Regions from separate parts of the Streptomyces sp. NPDC026246 genome, predicted to be linked through region 1. Evidence: riboswitches for the same ligand, from Rfam matches in the RefSeq annotation. Region 1 holds a riboswitch; the other holds the start of a gene.
What was found. A riboswitch is a leader RNA that binds a small molecule or an ion and turns the genes downstream of it on or off. The one in region 1 is predicted to bind cyclic di-AMP.

Region 1 (8,008 bases):
GATGGTCCTGCGCCAGCAGGGAGTCCAGTGCCCTGGCCAGTTGCCCGGCCCGTTCCCGCGTGGCCACGACGACGCTCGTGAACGGCGGCTCCCCGGACCGCTCCGGCTCCTCGCCGGGTGCCGCCGCGCACTCCACCGCCGCACGGGCCGCCAGCACGGCCTTCGGGTCCGCCCCCTCGGGAACCCGTCCGAGCAACGTGCCCACCGGCCGGCCGCCCTTGCGCACCAGCACGAACACCTCCCCGGACGTCACGGGCAAGCTGCCCGGACCCGGGACGAGCACCGCCTCCCCGGCGCCGAGGTCCAGCTCGGCGACCTGCACCGCCCCGATGGCCAGGAACCGCCGTATCTCCTCCCGCGCACGTGCCGTACGGGCCATGCGCCCTCCCCCCACTCGTGTCAGGTACGGCGCAGCCGGGCCGCGCCCTTCAAGGTCCGCGCCGCCAGTGCCGCCAGCCGCGGCCGGGCGCGGACGAAGCCGTGCGCGCGGCGTACCGGCTCACGGCGCAGCCAGTGCAGTGCCGCGCCCGCCCCGGGCCGCAGCACCGCGCCCTCGTACACGGGCAGTTCGCCCGTCTTCAGCGCGTCCTTGTACTCGGCGGCGCCCCGCCCCAGATCGAGCGTGGTGATGCCCTCGGCCGCCGCCGCCTCGGCCATGCGCAGATGCAGCACCAGACCCGGCGAGAACTTGGCGAACTCCGGGTCGTACGCCGGGAACCAGCAGGCCAGGACCGAGGCCGAACGCAGTCCGAAGTGCGCGGCGACGGGCCGCTCACCGGCGTACAGTACGGAGAGCGTGCCGCTGCACTGCGCGGCCCGGGTTTGGGCCAGCTGCCCGACGAGCCGGGTGATCCACTCCTGGGCGAACCGGTCCCGGCGGCCGGTCCTGCGGTACTGCGCCGACTTCCACTCCATGAGCGTGCGCAGCGCGGCAGGGTCGCGTTCGTCGAACACGAACCGCAGCTCGCCCGTCTGCCGGCCCAGCCGGCGCTCCTTGGCCAGGGTCGTCTTGAGGAACTTCGGCGACTGGCCGCGCAGCACCGACTCGTAGGTCTCGTAGCCCTTCTCCACGTCGATGACGAACGTGGCGTGTTCCTCGGCCGCGTGCCCGACGAACAGCCGCTGCTCCGCCTCCAGGTTGTCGAAGGCGAAACTCGACAGCGAGCAGGCCCGCAGCAGTTCGCCCGTCTCCAGTGCCAGACCCGGCCGCAGGACGGCGCCCTGGGCGTCGGAGACACCGAGCCCGATGGCCCGGCCCTGCCCCAACGGGCCCCGCTCGTACGGCAGGAAGCCGGCCGGCTCCGCCCCTTCACGCACCACGGCGACGCGGGCCTGCGGCCTCACCCGGCCGACGGCCTCGGTGAACTCCGGTTCCATGAAGGGGTTGCGCGGTGCCCGGGAGGCGGCGCGCAGCGCACGCCAGCACTCCCGCTCCTCTTCGCCGAGCTCCCCGGGCCCGGCCACACGAATGCGTCCACTGCTCAACCCGACCCCCCGATCAAGTCCCCCCTGGACACATGGAAGGTACCGCCCGGGACGGTCCCTCGGGTAGGTAGCGGAGCATGTTGTTGCCAATCGGTGCAGAGGCCTTCAACCGGGCAATCGGCGTCCGTCGCGCGATGAAACGCAGGGGCCCGCTGTCCGTATTCTCTGATCATGGCCGCACCCCTCGCATATTCGCTCATCGCCACCGATCTGGACGGGACGTTGCTGCGCGGCGACGACACCCTGTCCGACCGGTCCCTCGCCGTGCTCGCGCGGGTGGCGGACGCCGGTGCCCAGCACCTCGTGGTGACGGGCCGCCCGGCGCCGAGAGTGCGGCCGCTCCTGGACGACCTGCGCTGCACGGGGCTCGCGGTGTGCGGGCAGGGCGCGCAGGTGTACGACGCCGGCGCGGACCGGCTGCTGTGGTCCATCACGCTGGACCGGGAACTCGCGGAGACGGCCCTCGGCAAGATCGAGGCCGAGGTGGGGCAGGTGTACGCGGCGGTCGACCAGGACGGCGTGGACGGGCTGACGCTGATCGAGCCGGGCTACCTCATGCCGCACCCGACCCTGCCGGCCGTCCGGGTCGAGCGGCGCGACGACCTGTGGGGGGAGCCGATCAGCAAGGTGCTGCTGCGCCACCCGTTCCTGTCGGACGACGAACTGGCGGCGACGGCCCGGTCGGTGGTCGGCTCACTGGCGACCGTGACCATGTCCGGTCCGGGCACGGTGGAGTTGCAGCCGTGCGGGGTGACCAAGGCGACGGGGCTGGCGCTGGCCGCCGAGCATCTGGGGCTGCGGCCCGCGGACACCCTGGCCTTCGGTGACATGCCCAACGACATCCCGATGTTCGACTGGGCCGCCCGCGGGGTGGCGATGGCCAACGCCCATCCCGAGCTGAAGGCGGTGGCCGACGAGGTCACCGCGTCGAACGAGGACGACGGCATCGCCGTCGTCCTCGAGCGACTGCTGGGCGGGGCGGCTCAGTACGGGCCGTTGACGTTGTCGATCGAGCCGTAGCGGTCGGCCGCGTAGTTGCAGGCCGCCGTGATGTTGGCGACCGGGTCGTACGGGTCGAAGGGGGTTCCGTCCACGTGGTACGCGGCGAAGGTCGGGTCGATGACCTGGAGCAGGCCCTTGGACGGGGTGCCCGCGACCGCGTTCGAGTCCCAGTTGTTGATCGCCAGGGGGTTGCCGGACGACTCGCGCATGATGTTGCGGTGGATGCCGTCGTAGGAGCCCGGGATCCCCTTCTGCGCCATGATGTCCAGCGCCTCGCGGATCCAGCCGTCCAGGTTGTCCGCGTAGGTCTTCGTGGCGGCCTGGGTGGCCTGGGCGACACCGCCGGCGGGCTTCGCGGCCGACTGGGTGGCGGGCTTCGCGGCCGGCTTGGCCGGCGCCGACGACTGGGTCGCCTTCTTCTCCGGGGCGGCGGCCTCGGCGCCCTTCACCTTCAGCTTCAGACCCGGGTGGATCAGCTTGGGGTTGTCGCCGACGACGGAGCGGTTGTCCTTGTACAGCTGCTTCCAGCCGCCCGAGACGTCATACGTGTCCGCGATGCGGTAGAGCGTGTCGCCCTTGGTCACGGTGTACGTGAGCGACTTCGCGGGCTGGGCGGCCTGCGGCAGGACGTGCGCGGCGGGCGCGCTCTGCGGCTCGGCGGCGACGGCGTTCACCGCGCCGAGGAGCGGGAGGGCCAGGGCCGCCCCGCCGGTGCCGGCTGCGACGACACCACGGGTGATCGGGTTCTTACGGGGGCGACGGTGCGTGCCTCGTCCGGGCATGGCGATGTTCCTCTCCGGCGCCTGCGAGGTGAGCTGTCGGGTTCGGGCCGGGAGGTGCCCGGCCGCGTACGGCACCGTGTGCCGTGCGCGGCTTCACCCCGAGCCGTTCCGCTGTGCGGACCGGCGACTTACCTGGGTCCCCCGCTCCTGCCCTGCGTGAGTGATCGGTGGATGGGTGCCCGGACGGTGGCAGGATTCGGCGTCCGCCGGACAGGGCGGGAACGTATGCGAGAGCACATGTCGGGAACAAGCACGGGAGTCACATATGGCGCTTGTTGACCTTGGTGGACCGGTATGGGGCAGCTTGATCCTTTGCTTTCGCCAAGGCTCAACTCGCTTGAGGGGGAAGGGTGTAGGGGCCGCGTTCCGGGTGCCGTCGTGAAAGGGTGGGCGTGATTCAACTCACTGATCACGACTCCGAGAGCAATGTGCACAACTGGGATTCGCTTCCCTATGTCGGCAAATCGGGCATAGGGTGCTACCTCCCGGTAAGTCGATAAATGTCTGCTCTTATGACCTGATCGAAAACATTGCGGTCCTGATCGGATACCGCCCGGCCTGTAACCATGGGCGCTGGCGGTGATCGAAACGTGACCGGATACGCTGACTCGAGTGAGGGCAGCGACCTATCGACAATGCGCGTAGCACCGCCAGACACCAGCAGACAGGAGACCCCTCGTGACCGACGTCGGGCCGTTCGGGCTGAGCGTGCGGGACCAGGCTCTGGAAGCCGACGTCCAGGCCGGACTGACGGCTGTCGAGGAAGGCTTGCTCGAGGCCACCAAGAGCGAGGTGCCCTTCATCACGGAGGCCGCCCAGCACCTGGTGCGCGCCGGCGGCAAGCGGTTCAGGCCGCTGCTGGTGATGCTCGCCGCCCAGTTCGGCGACCGGTACGCGCCGGGCATCGTGCCCTCGGCCGTCGTCGTGGAACTCACCCACCTCGCCACGCTGTACCACGACGACGTGATGGACGAGGCCGCCGTGCGCCGCGGCGTGGAGAGCGCGAACACCCGCTGGGGCAACTCCGTCGCGGTCCTCACCGGCGACTTCCTCTTCGCCCGCGCCTCGCACATCCTGGCCGACCTCGGCCCGGAGGCCGTGCGGGTGCAGGCCGAGGCGTTCGAACGGCTGGTGACCGGGCAGATCCTGGAGACCGCCGGACCGCAGGACGGCCGCGACCCCGTCGAGCACTACCTCGACGTGCTGGGCGGCAAGACCGGCTCGCTGGTCGCCGTGTCCTGCCGCTTCGGCGCGATGATGTCCGGCGCCGACGAGACGGTCGTGCACGTGCTCACCCAGTACGGCGAGCGGCTCGGCGTCGCCTTCCAGCTCGCGGACGACGTCCTGGACATCGCCTCCGACTCCCACGAGTCCGGCAAGACCCCCGGCACCGACCTGCGCGAGGGCATCCCCACCCTGCCGGTGCTCCGGCTGCGCGAGCGGGCCGCCCGGCTCGGCCTCGCCGAGGACGTCGCCCTGTGCGAGCTGCTCGACTCCGACCTCACCGACGACGCCCGGCACGCCGAGGCCCTGCGGCGGCTGCGCGCCCACCCGGCGCTGGAGCAGGCCCGCCAGGACACCGTCCGCTACGCCCAGGACGCCCGCTCGGCACTGGCACCGCTGCGCGACTGCGCCGCGAAGACGGCGCTGCTGGAGCTGTGCGACGCCGTGGTGCACCGCGCCGGCTGACCCCGCCCCTCCCCGGACCCCTACGGGTCGGGGGAGAAGCCGCCCCCGCGTGTCATACCCCAGCAGTACGCGGAGTTGAGCCCGCGGTCTGACGTATCCGCCCGGCCGATTTGGTCAGATGGAAACCACGGAAGACACCACTCCTCACCTGTTCGGGTGAGAATGGCGGCTCACGGACGAGTGCGTGGACGACACGGACGGCCGCCGCCGACCACGGAGGTAGGGCACACATGGCACCGTACGCATCCGACGACAGCACGACCGGCGGGGAGGCCGACGAGCGGCAGTCCCGGCGGCGCAAGGCCGCTCGCTACGTCGTCCCGGTCACGGTGATCGGGGTGGCGGCCGCGACGATCGGCCTGGTCCCGGCGCTCGCCGACTCCGGCGACCCCGACCTGCCGGACATCACCGCCCAGCAGCTCGTCGAGAAGATCGCGAAGTCGGACGTCGAGCAGCTGTCCGGCACGGTGAAGATCACCACGGACCTCGGTCTGCCGAACCTCGGCGGCCTGGAGTCCGGTCTGCTCTCCGGCGCCGCGGGCGGCGGCGACGGTTCCTCCGCCGACCCGACCGCCAAGCTCACCGAACTGGCCTCCGGCACGCACACCCTGCGCGTCGCCGCCGACGGTCCGGACCGGCAGAAGCTGTCCCTGGTGGAGAACGCGGCCGAGTACAGCGTCATCCACAACGGCAAGGACGTCTGGGCCTACGACGGCAAGTCCGGCGAGGTCTACCACGGCACCGGCCCGCAGAGCCCGAAGGCGGAGAAGGAGCAGCCGCCCGCCACGCCCAAGGACTTCGCCGAGGAGGTGCTGAAGGCCGTCGACGACACCACCTCCGTCACGGTGGACGGCACCGCCCGGGTCGCCGGCCGCGACGCCTACAAGCTGGTCGTCGAGCCGAAGCAGTCCGGTTCGACGGTCGGAGCCGTCACCGTGGCGGTGGACGCGAAGACCGGCATGCCGCTGAAGTTCACGCTGGTTCCCGCGAGCGGCGGTTCGGCCGTCGTGGACGCCGGCTTCACCAAGGTCGACTTCTCCCGGCCGGCCGCCTCCACCTTCGACTTCACCCCGCCCAAGGGCGCGAAGGTCACCGAGGAGAAGGACGCCGGCAAGGAGTTCGGCCAGGGCGTCGAGGAGCACGCCCGCAAGGGCGGACACGCCCCGGAGTCCGGGAAGGACCTCGGCGAGGGTCCCGGCGGCATGAAGACCATCGGCGAGGGCTGGAACGCCATCGCCACCTTCGGCACCGGCGGCGAGGGTGTGCCCTCCGGCGCGGCCGGCGGCGACCTCGGCGGCTTCGTCGACTCGCTCGGCGACAAGGTCACCGGCGCGTTCGGCTCGGGCACGGTCTTCTCGACCCGCCTGGTCAACGCCCTCGTCACCGACGACGGCCAGGTCTACGTCGGCGCGGTCACCAAGGACGCGCTCGTGAAGGCGGCCGACGCGGGGAAGTGACCCGCCACGCGCGCCGGGAGACCGGGAGCACGAGGCCGGGGACGTCGCAGGCGCCGGGACGTGAGCGTCCCGGCGCGCACCGTCCCCGGCTTCCGTGTCCCCCGGCCGCGCACCCGGCGCTCACGTCTCGTACAGGAACCGCGCGAGCGGAGCCTCCTGGGCGAAGAACGTCTTGGCCCGGGCCAGCGCCTCGGTGTCGGCCAGCACATCACCGGGCTTGCTGCCGTTGCCGAGCAGCACCCCGCCGAACCGCATCCCCATGTACGCGGCCGAGTTGTGCAGCGTCCCGATCAGCGGGTCGGCCACCACCTGCTCCTCGTGCGCGAGGGCGGTGACGCCCCAGAGCGTCCGTCCGGCCAGGGTCTCCCTGAAGTCCAGGCCGGGCGTGCGCAGCCAGCCGGACCAGTAGTCCAGGTAGCGCTTGGTCTGCGCCGAGACCGAGTACCAGTACAGGGGCGAGACGATCACGATGTCGGTCGCGCCGAGCGTGGCGTCGAGCAGCAGCGCCACATTGCCCTCGGTCGGCCGGACGTGGTCGCTGTCGTGCCGCAGGTCCTCGAAGTCCGGCACCGGATGGGCGGTCAGGTCGAGCCACTGCTGTTCGGCGTCGGCCGGCAGCTGCTCGGCGGCCCGGCGGGCCAGCAACGCGGAGTTCCCGTCGGAGCGGGCGCTGCCCAGGACGAAAAGGAAGCGGCGGGTCATGGCTGTTCCCCCTGAATGATGGGCGTAGGTCAATTACAGGCGCTTGCATCATATGCGTGCGCAAGTAAATCCGCCAGGGTCTCGTCCGGGGCCGGGTCGGTGACCGGCCCGGGCCTGCGCCTCCCGCGCCACGGCCAGCAGCAACGCCTCCCGCCCGTGCGGTGCCACCAGCTGCAGCCCGGCCGGGCAGCCGTCGCCGCCGAACCCGGCGGGCAGGCTCAGCGCCGGATGCCCGCTGAGGTTGAACGCCCAGGTGAGGGAGGTGGAGTAGCGGTCCCCGGGTCCCTCGTGGCCGTGCGGTGCCGTCGGGGCGGTGGGGGTGAGCAGCAGCTGCGCTTCGCCGAACAGCCCCGCCAGCCGCCGGTCGTTCCGGGCCCGCACACGGTGGGCCCCGTCCGCCCCGGGACCCGGACCACCCGCCGGCCGCCCGGTCCCGGCCGCCCGCAGCGCGAGCCACGCCGGCCCCGGGTCGGCGAGCTCCACCGGCACCCGCGGCCGTACGAGCCGGACCACCCCGGCCGCCACGAGCCGCTCCACCGCCGCCCGGGCGAGTGCCACCGGCTCCGGGTCGGGCGCGGCGAAGCCCAGGCCGGGGGACCAGACGGCGGTGACGGGCAGCGCCACCGCGGGCGGCGGCGGCTCCCCCGACACCACTCGCCACCACAGCTGCGCGTCCCGCGCCGAACGGGCGAGCACGCCGGGGGCGGCGAGGCCCGTACGGTCGGTGGAGGGCAGCCGTCCGTTCGTCGCCTTCAGCCCGAGGACCCCGCACCACGCCGCCGGGATCCGCACCGACCCGGCCCCGTCCGCGCCGGTCGCCAGCGGCACCAGACCGGCCGCCACCGCCGCGGCGGCCCCGGCCGAGGAACCTCCCGGCGTCCGGTCCGCGCG
Region 2 (8,008 bases), on a different contig from region 1:
AGCAGTCGCTCCTGCTCGTGCGGGGTCAGCTGCACGTCCCACCTCACAGTCCTCGCTCCGGACCGTGCGGGGTCCGGTGGCCGCCGCCACGGGGCGACGAGCCGGGTGGCGTGCGCGGCAGGCTAGTGGGACCGCGTTTCGAGTGCGTTAACCGCGTGGCGCCGCGTCGGCGGCGGCGGACCGGGCCTCCATGCTCATCAGCGCCCGCAGCCCGTCCCGGAGGATCTCCACCGGGGCCGGGCCGAACAGGGACTGCTGGGCGATGAAGCCGAGCACGGAGGCGATCATCGTGCGGGCCACGTGGTCCGGTTCGACGTCCGCCCGCATCATCCCGGCCTTCTGGTAGGCCTCGACGATCCTGCCCCAGGACGCGCGGACCGAGCCGTAGCCCTCCCGGAGCAGGGCCGCGAGCTCCTCGTTGCGCAGGGTCTCCGTCCACACCTGGATCACGAGCCGGGGGAAGGCGGGCCTGCCGTCGACGACGAGGGACTCGCGGGCGCCGAGCGTCCTGCCGAGCACGGAGGCGACGAGTTCGTCGGGCGGTGGGGGCGGGGTCTGACGGGCCGCCTCCTCGAAGGCCTCCCGTACCGAGCCGAGGACCTCGGTCACGATCGCGCCGATCAGCTCCTCCTTGCCGCGGAAGTAGCGGTACACGGCACCCGCCGAGAGGTCGACCTCCTTCAGCACGTCCTGCATGGAGGTGGCGTGGAAGCCGTTGCGGGCGAAGCAGAGCGCGGCGCCGTCGAGGATCTGGCGGCGGCGGGCGTCGAGGTGTTCCTGGGACACACGGGCCATGCCCCCTAACGTAAAACGAATATTCATTCTTGACAAGGACGGACTCCGGGAGGACGGTGGAGGAAGCAAAACGAACGATCCTTCTTTTTGAGTTCCCGTTCCCTCCGCTCCCGCGGTCCTCTCCCTCAGGAGACCTCCATGTCCTCCCGCGCCCGCCCGCTGATCGCGGTCGTCGTCCTCGTGCCCGTCCTCGCCGCCCTGGCCCTGTGGGCCTTCGCCTGGCCGGCCTCCCGCACGGCCCCCCGTGACCTGCCGCTGGGGGTCGCCGGGCCGCCCGCCGCCGCGGCCCAGGCCGAGCGGCAGCTCCAGCAGCACGAGGGCGCCTTCGAGATCCACCGCTACGCCGACGAGGCCGCCGCCCGCGACGCCATCGAGGACCGGAGCGTCTACGGCGCGATCGTGGTGACGCCCCGGGGACCCGAACTGCTCACGGCGTCCGCGGCCGGGCCGGCCGTCGCCCAGTTCCTGCAGCAGGCCGTGGCCCGGCAGCCCTCCGCCGAGGGCACCCCCGTGCGGACGGTCGACGTGGTGCCCACTCCGGCGAGCGATCCCCGCGGCGTCGTGCTGAACGCCGCCGTGCTGCCGCTCGCCCTGGCCGGGATCGCGGCCGGAGCGGTGGTCACTCTGCTGGGACTGCGCGGCATCCGTGCCGTGACGGCACTGCTCGCCGCGTCCGCCCTGGTGGGCGCGGTCGCCGCCGGGATCGCGCACAGCTGGCTCGGAGCCCTCGCGGGCGACTGGTGGGTGGAGGCCTCGGCGCTCGGTCTGTCCACCCTGGCCGTCGGCGCGGCCGTCGCGGGTCTCGCCGCCCTGATCGGCCCCGCCGGCACGGGCATCGGGGCGGCCCTGGTGATGCTGCTGGGCAACCCCTTCTCCGGAGCCACCTCGGCCCCGCAGATGCTCCCGGAGCCGGCCGGGGCGATCGGCCAGTGGCTGCCGCCCGGCGCGGGCACGTCGCTGCTGCGCTCGGTGTCCTACTTCGACGGTGCCGCGGCGACCGGGCCGGCGCTCACCCTGGCCTGGTGGGCGGCGCTGGGACTGGGGGCCGTACTGCTCGGCAACACCCTGCGCGCCCGCAAGAAGAGCGGCGCCGTCGCCGAGGAACCGCGAGACCTCGCGACGGTCGGCTGACCGTACGCGACGGCCGTTGCCGGGCGACGGCACGCGAACGACCGTGCACTCCCGCTGTAGCGGACGGGGGTGCACGGTCCCGTCGTTCCTGCGGAGCCCGGCTCCCGGCCCTGTGGGGCAGTGAGACCCCGGGGGGCGGCGATGGACTTGCCGTGCCGGGGGACGACGGCACTCGCCCGGGCGCCCGCGACCGACAGCCCCGACCTTCCAGCGCGCCGCGCTGCCCACCGCCCTGGCGCTCCGTCAGCCGGCCCGGCCGAGCCTCCTCGGACGGATCAATCCGGCGCGTCGCGCTCACCCTGATGCACCAACGGGCGGAGACGGAACTGCACGCCGCCACGCCGGCCCGCGCTCCGGCGGCGTGCCGGGCCGCGAGCGACGCACCGCCCGCGTCACCCTTACGCCGGGGTCCGCCAGTTGAGGCGGGTCTGCAGCCGCGAGCGCGCCGGTCGGCGGAGCGTCCGGCTCCGAGTCGAAACCGACCAAATGGCGTACCCCTGTTCGGAGTAGACACGCGTCCGGCTTTCGCGTGGCTGAAGTTGCGCCATGGGCCTGACCGGTGGGCGGAATTGGACATTCCATCCCTGGTCGGACCGTCCACGGCGGGGTGGACGGCGGCTCGAACACAGACGTGTCCACCCGAACGGGTGAGTGGTGAGTAACAACACAAATCCTCGGTTCCGTTGGGATTTCGGGACAGCCATGAGTCAAGATCCCTGACTGACGACAAGCCCCCGCCGCAGCGGCGGGGCGATCCGGGCGGACGCCGAGTCCTGCCGCCGCCCGGATGACCGGTCGACAGGAGTGGATCGGCAGGAGTGGAGGACCCAAGCACGACGGGTCGCCGGGACGGTCACGCCATGATCGGGTCCGAGCAGCCCTTGGGGTGAAGCCGCGTCAGCGGCCGGGCAACTTCGCCAGCCCGAATCCGACAGGTCATCCTTCACAGGCGGCTGACGAAGGGTTGCGCATGACTGCGCTCAATCGTGTCCCGTCGCTCATGGCCCGTGCCGGTACGGCCTCGGCCCTCACCATCGCCGCCGTCGGCGGCTCGATAGTGGCGCCCGGCTTCTCGTCCGAGGCCGCGGCAGCCACCACGGCGACCAAGGCACTCCAGATCGCGGCGTCGAAGAAGGGATCGCCGTACAAGTACGGGGCCACCGGTCCGCACCGGTTCGACTGCTCCGGGCTGACGCTGTACTCGTTCAAGAAGGCGGGCAAGAAGCTGCCCCGCACGGCCGCCCAGCAGTACAACAAGACGCGCCACATCTCCGCCAAGAGCCGCAAGGCCGGGGACCTGGTCTTCTTCCACTCGGGCAAGAACGTGTACCACGTCGGTATCTACGCGGGTAAGAACAAGCTGTGGCACTCCCCCAAGACCGGTGACGTGGTGCGACTGCAGAAGATCTGGACCAAGAGCGTCTGGTACGGGCGCGTGAAGTGATCGCCCGGCGTGCGGCGGCGTCCTGACGCGCCGCCGCACGCCGAGAGCGTGAAGGCGGCTCGTACGGTCACCCGTGCGGGCATGGCCGGGCACCGCCCCTGCGCCGCCCGCAACGAGACCCCGCTGCAACGCGCGGACGACGACGTCGCCGAGCTGCTCCAGCAGCTGCGCGTCACCCGGACGGGCGTGCAGATCCTGTCCGCCTGTCCGCTGTCGCCGGCCTTCACCGCGCGCTTCGAGGACCTGGACCCGGTCCCGCGCGTCACGTTCGTCGTCACGCTGCTGCCGGCGGTCTGCGCCGGCCTGTGGGGGCTGCCAGGCGCCGTTGAACGGACGGGGTCGCGGGGCCGGAAGAGGTGAGAGGCGCCTCAGTCGGAGTCCTGGGGTTCCCGTGGTCCCCCGGACGGCACCGGCTGGGCCGGGATGATCCAGGGCAGTTCGATCGTGATCGTCTTGCCGCCCTCACGCGTCGGCCGGATGCGCAGCTTGCCGCCGCATTCCGCGGTCAGCCACCGGATGATGACCAGGCCGCGGCCGTTGTCCTGCTGGACGGCGGCGGGCAGACGCCTGGGGAAACGCGGGTGGCTGTCCGTGACGCCGATGCGCAGGTGCTCGTCACGGTCGAGCTCGACGTCCACCGTGAACGTGGGCGACTGGCCGAAGGTGTGCTGGACGGCGTTGGTGGCCAGTTCGGAGATGATCAGCCGGACGGTGTCGGACACCTCCGTGTCCGCCGGCAGGCCCCACTCCGCCAGCGTGCCCACCACGTAGGCGCGCGCCGCGGGGACCGAGGCGGGATCGCTCGGCAGAGTGACGGATGCTTCCAGATGGTCTGCCATGGCGACGCCGTCCCTTTCCCACGGGACCGCAGTCCGACATCACGCGGATGGTTCGAGTACGGTCCCGGACTGGTGCTTCGTCGCCAGAGTGCCACCAGAACACCTCCGAAGGACGGCGATCCACCAAGATATGCATATATCTGTCGCCCAAAGCGGTGAACTCTGCGACGCGAGACCGTATATGGGTGGTCCGGAAGGAGTAGGGAGAAGCGCATGCAGCACGGTCCCGCGGTGCGCCGCCGGAAACTGGGTGCCGAACTGCGTGCCCTGCGCACGTCGGCGGGGCTGACCAGTGGTGAGGCGGCCCGGCTGGTGGGCTGGCACCAGTCGAAGGTCAGCCGGATCGAGACCGGGACGAGCGGGGTGAAACCGGCCGACGTGCGGTTACTGCTCGACGCCTACGGCGTGGCCGATTCCCAACTGCGCGACCTGCTCACGGTGCTGGCGGGCTCGGACGACGGCGGCGGGCGGCACCACTGGTGGCACGCCTACCGCGGTGTGCTGCCCCCGACCTACCGCGACTTCATCAGCCTGGAGTCCCAGGCCACCGCGATGCGCACCCTGGAGACCACCGTCGTCCCCGGCCTGCTCCAGACGCCCGAGTACGCCCGTGCGGTGACCAGGGCGGCGGTGGGCAACGTACCGGAGGACCGGCTCGACACCCTCGTGGAGGTGCGCCTCGCCCGTCAGGACGTGCTGCGCGCGGACCCGCCGCTGGAGTTCAGCGCCGTCCTCGACGAGGCGGTGCTGCGGCGGGAGGTGGGCGGCCCGGGGGTCATGGCCCGCCAGCTGGAGCGGCTGGTGGAGGCGGCACGGCTGCCCCACGTACGGCTTCGGGTGCTGCCGTTCGCCGCCGGTGCGCATATCGGGGTGACCGGACCTTTCGTAATCTTGTCATTTTCGAGCACTTCTGATCTGGACGTGGTTGTTCTCGACCACTTGACGAGTAGCCTCTACCTCGAACGGAAAGAAGACCTCCGGGCCTACACGGAGGCCTTCAACTCCCTTCTGATCCACGCCCTTTCGCCCGAGGATTCGTTGGATTTCATTGCCGGGACAGCCACCGGCGCATAAGGAGGCACCATGCGTGCACTGCCTCGTCATGTCCCCTCGAGCCGCGCACTGCACGGTGTGCGATGGCTGCGCAGCAGCTACAGCACCGGCGCGAACAACTGCGTCGAGACCGCGCGTCCGGACGCCCCGCCCTGGGCCGGACTGCTCGCCGTGCGCGACTCCAAGGCCCCGGACGGGCCCGCGCTCCTCTTCTCACCGCGGAGCTGGGCGCACTTCACCGCCGGTCTGACCCGTCTGTGAAGCCCTTCTGATCAGCTGCCCCGGTTGCTGCGCCGGCCGCTTGAGCCGCTTCAGCCGCTGAAGAGGCCCGTCCCCCGTCCGATCAGTCCGTCATCGTGCCGACGCACGGCCGTGTCACGCCGACTCATGGCCGCGTCTCGCCGATCACTCGTACAGCGCGTTCGATCTGTTCACCGGTCAAGTCCGCGCGGGCGGTCAGCCTGAGCCGGGAGATGCCGTCGGGCACGGAGGGAGGACGGAAGCAGCCCACGGCCAGGCCCGCCGCGCGGCACTCGGCCGCCCAGCGCACCGCGTCCTCGGCCGAGGGCGCCCGCACCGAGACCACCGCGGCGTCGGGGCGTACCGCCTCCAGACCCGCGGCGCTCAGACGTGCGTGCAGTTCGCCCGCCACCGCACGGGCCCGGCCGGCCCGTTCGGGCTCGCGGCGCAGCAGCCGAAGCGCCGACAGGGCCGCCCCGGCCGCGGCGGGGGCCAGTCCCGTGTCGAAGATGAACGTCCGCGCCGCGTTGACGAGATGGTCGACGACCCGCGCGGGGCCCAGGACGGCTCCGCCCTGGCTGCCGAGCGACTTCGAGAGGGTGACCGTCGTGACGACGTCCTCGGCGCCCGCGAGGCCCGCCGTGTGGGGCGCGCCCCGGCCGCCCTCCCCCAGGACGCCCAGACCGTGGGCGTCGTCGACGACGAGTCCGGCGCCGTGCTCGCGGCAGACCCGGGCCAGTTCCGTGAGCGGGGCGGCGTCGCCGTCGACCGAGAAGACGGTGTCGGAGACGGCGATCGCGGGTCCGTCGTGTGTCCTCAGGGCCTTGCGCACGGCCTCCGGTTCGGCGTGCGCGGCGACCTGGGTCGCGCCGCGGGCCAGCCGGCAGCCGTCGATGAGCGAGGCGTGGTTGCCGGCGTCGGAGACGATCAGTGAGCCGTGCGGGGCCAGCGCGGTGACGGCGGCGAGGTTGGCGGCGTAGCCCGAGGAGAAGACCAGGGCCGCCTCGTAACCGCAGAAGTCGGCCAGTTCGTCTTCCAGTTCGGTGTGCAGTTCGGTGGTGCCGGTCACGAGCCGGGAGCCGGTGGCTCCGCCGCCCCAGACCCGGGCGGCCCGGGCCGCCCCCTCGGCCACCTCGGGATGGTGGGCCAGTCCGAGGTAGTCGTTGCTCGCGAGATCGAGGAGGGGCGAGTCGGCCGGGCGGGGGCGCAGAGTCCGGACGAGTCCGGCGCTGCGGCGCCGCTGCGCCTGCTCGTCGAGCCAGCCGAACGCCATGGGGGGTCCTCCGCGGGATTTGTAGGCAGTGCACAGACACTAGCGGGACGACCAGCGGGTCACTGTGTGGCAATACCCACACGTCGAACCCGATTGCTTGTGTGAAGTCTCCTTGGCCCGGAGCGGGTCCGTAGGACAGGATCGGCTCTCATGGACCTGCTGAACACGCTGGTGGACAAGGGGCTTCGGCGCGAGACGCCGACCCGTGACGAGGCACTGGCCGTCCTTCGGACGTCCGACGACGACCTCCTCGATGTGGTGGCCGCGGCCGGGAAGGTACGCCGGCACTGGTTCGGCCGACGGGTGAAACTCAACTATCTCGTCAACCTGAAGTCGGGCCTGTGCCCGGAGGACTGCTCGTACTGTTCGCAGCGGCTCGGTTCCACGGCCGGGATCCTGAAGTACACCTGGCTCAAGCCGGATCAGGCGTCCGACGCGGCGGCGGCCGGGGTGGCCGGAGGCGCCAAGCGGGTGTGCCTGGTGGCCAGCGGACGGGGTCCGACCGACCGCGACGTGGACCGGGTCTCCGAGACGATCAAGGCCATCAAGGAGAACAACGAGGGCGTCGAGGTGTGCGCCTGTCTGGGCCTGCTCGCCGACGGCCAGGCCGAGCGGCTGCGCGAGGCGGGAGCGGACGCCTACAACCACAACCTCAACACGTCCGAGGCGACGTACGGGGACATCACCAGCACGCACACCTACGCCGACCGCGTCGACACGGTGAACAAGGCGCACGCGGCGGGGCTGTCCGCCTGCTCGGGGCTGATCGCCGGCATGGGCGAGACGGACGAGGACCTGGTCGACGTCGTCTTCTCGCTGCGCGAACTGGACCCCGACTCCGTTCCGGTCAACTTCCTGATCCCCTTCGAGGGCACACCGCTCGGCAAGGAGTGGAACCTCACCCCGCAGCGGTGTCTCCGGATCCTCGCGATGACGCGGTTCGTCTGCCCCGACGTGGAGGTCCGGATCGCGGGCGGGCGCGAGGTGCATCTGCGCACCATGCAGCCGCTCGCCCTGCACCTGGCCAACTCGATCTTCCTGGGCGACTACCTCACCAGTGAGGGCCAGGCCGGCAAGGCCGACCTGGAGATGATCGCGGACGCCGGGTTCGAGGTGGAGGGCGCCGACCAGGTCACCCTGCCCGAGCACCGGGCCGGCGGCGGCGGCTGCGGAAGCGGTGGCGGCGGCTGCGGTATCGAGGCGGCCGAGGGCGCGGGCACGTGCGGTTCCGGC

Region 2: another riboswitch for cyclic di-AMP. It lies ahead of ACZ4M5_RS14025 (C40 family peptidase); the one in region 1 lies ahead of ACZ4M5_RS31200 (transglycosylase SLT domain-containing protein).

Annotation. Positions count from the first base shown of each region.
Region 1 covers NZ_JBVHPJ010000017.1:9,953-17,960, reverse strand. Annotated here, with positions in the region: gene ACZ4M5_RS31215 (glycosyltransferase family 2 protein) at 1-379, opposite strand, end outside; gene ACZ4M5_RS31210 (GNAT family N-acetyltransferase) at 400-1,470, opposite strand; gene ACZ4M5_RS31205 (HAD family hydrolase) at 1,657-2,505, shown strand; gene ACZ4M5_RS31200 (transglycosylase SLT domain-containing protein) at 2,469-3,269, opposite strand; cyclic di-AMP (ydaO/yuaA leader) riboswitch at 3,273-3,442, opposite strand; gene ACZ4M5_RS31195 (polyprenyl synthetase family protein) at 3,948-4,958, shown strand; gene ACZ4M5_RS31190 (LolA family protein) at 5,189-6,415, shown strand; gene ACZ4M5_RS31185 (flavodoxin family protein) at 6,536-7,117, opposite strand; gene ACZ4M5_RS31180 (amidase) at 7,166-8,008, opposite strand, start outside.
Region 2 covers NZ_JBVHPJ010000004.1:455,245-463,252, forward strand. Annotated here, with positions in the region: gene ACZ4M5_RS14010 (urease subunit gamma) at 1-35, opposite strand, end outside; gene ACZ4M5_RS14015 (TetR/AcrR family transcriptional regulator) at 148-795, opposite strand; gene ACZ4M5_RS14020 (ABC transporter permease) at 934-1,926, shown strand; cyclic di-AMP (ydaO/yuaA leader) riboswitch at 2,694-2,893, shown strand; gene ACZ4M5_RS14025 (C40 family peptidase) at 2,897-3,370, shown strand; gene ACZ4M5_RS14030 (DUF6328 family protein) at 3,419-3,730, shown strand; gene ACZ4M5_RS14035 (ATP-binding protein) at 3,739-4,209, opposite strand; gene ACZ4M5_RS14040 (helix-turn-helix domain-containing protein) at 4,423-5,283, shown strand; gene ACZ4M5_RS14045 (DUF397 domain-containing protein) at 5,293-5,523, shown strand; gene ACZ4M5_RS14050 (8-amino-7-oxononanoate synthase) at 5,648-6,775, opposite strand; gene bioB (biotin synthase BioB) at 6,926-8,008, shown strand, end outside.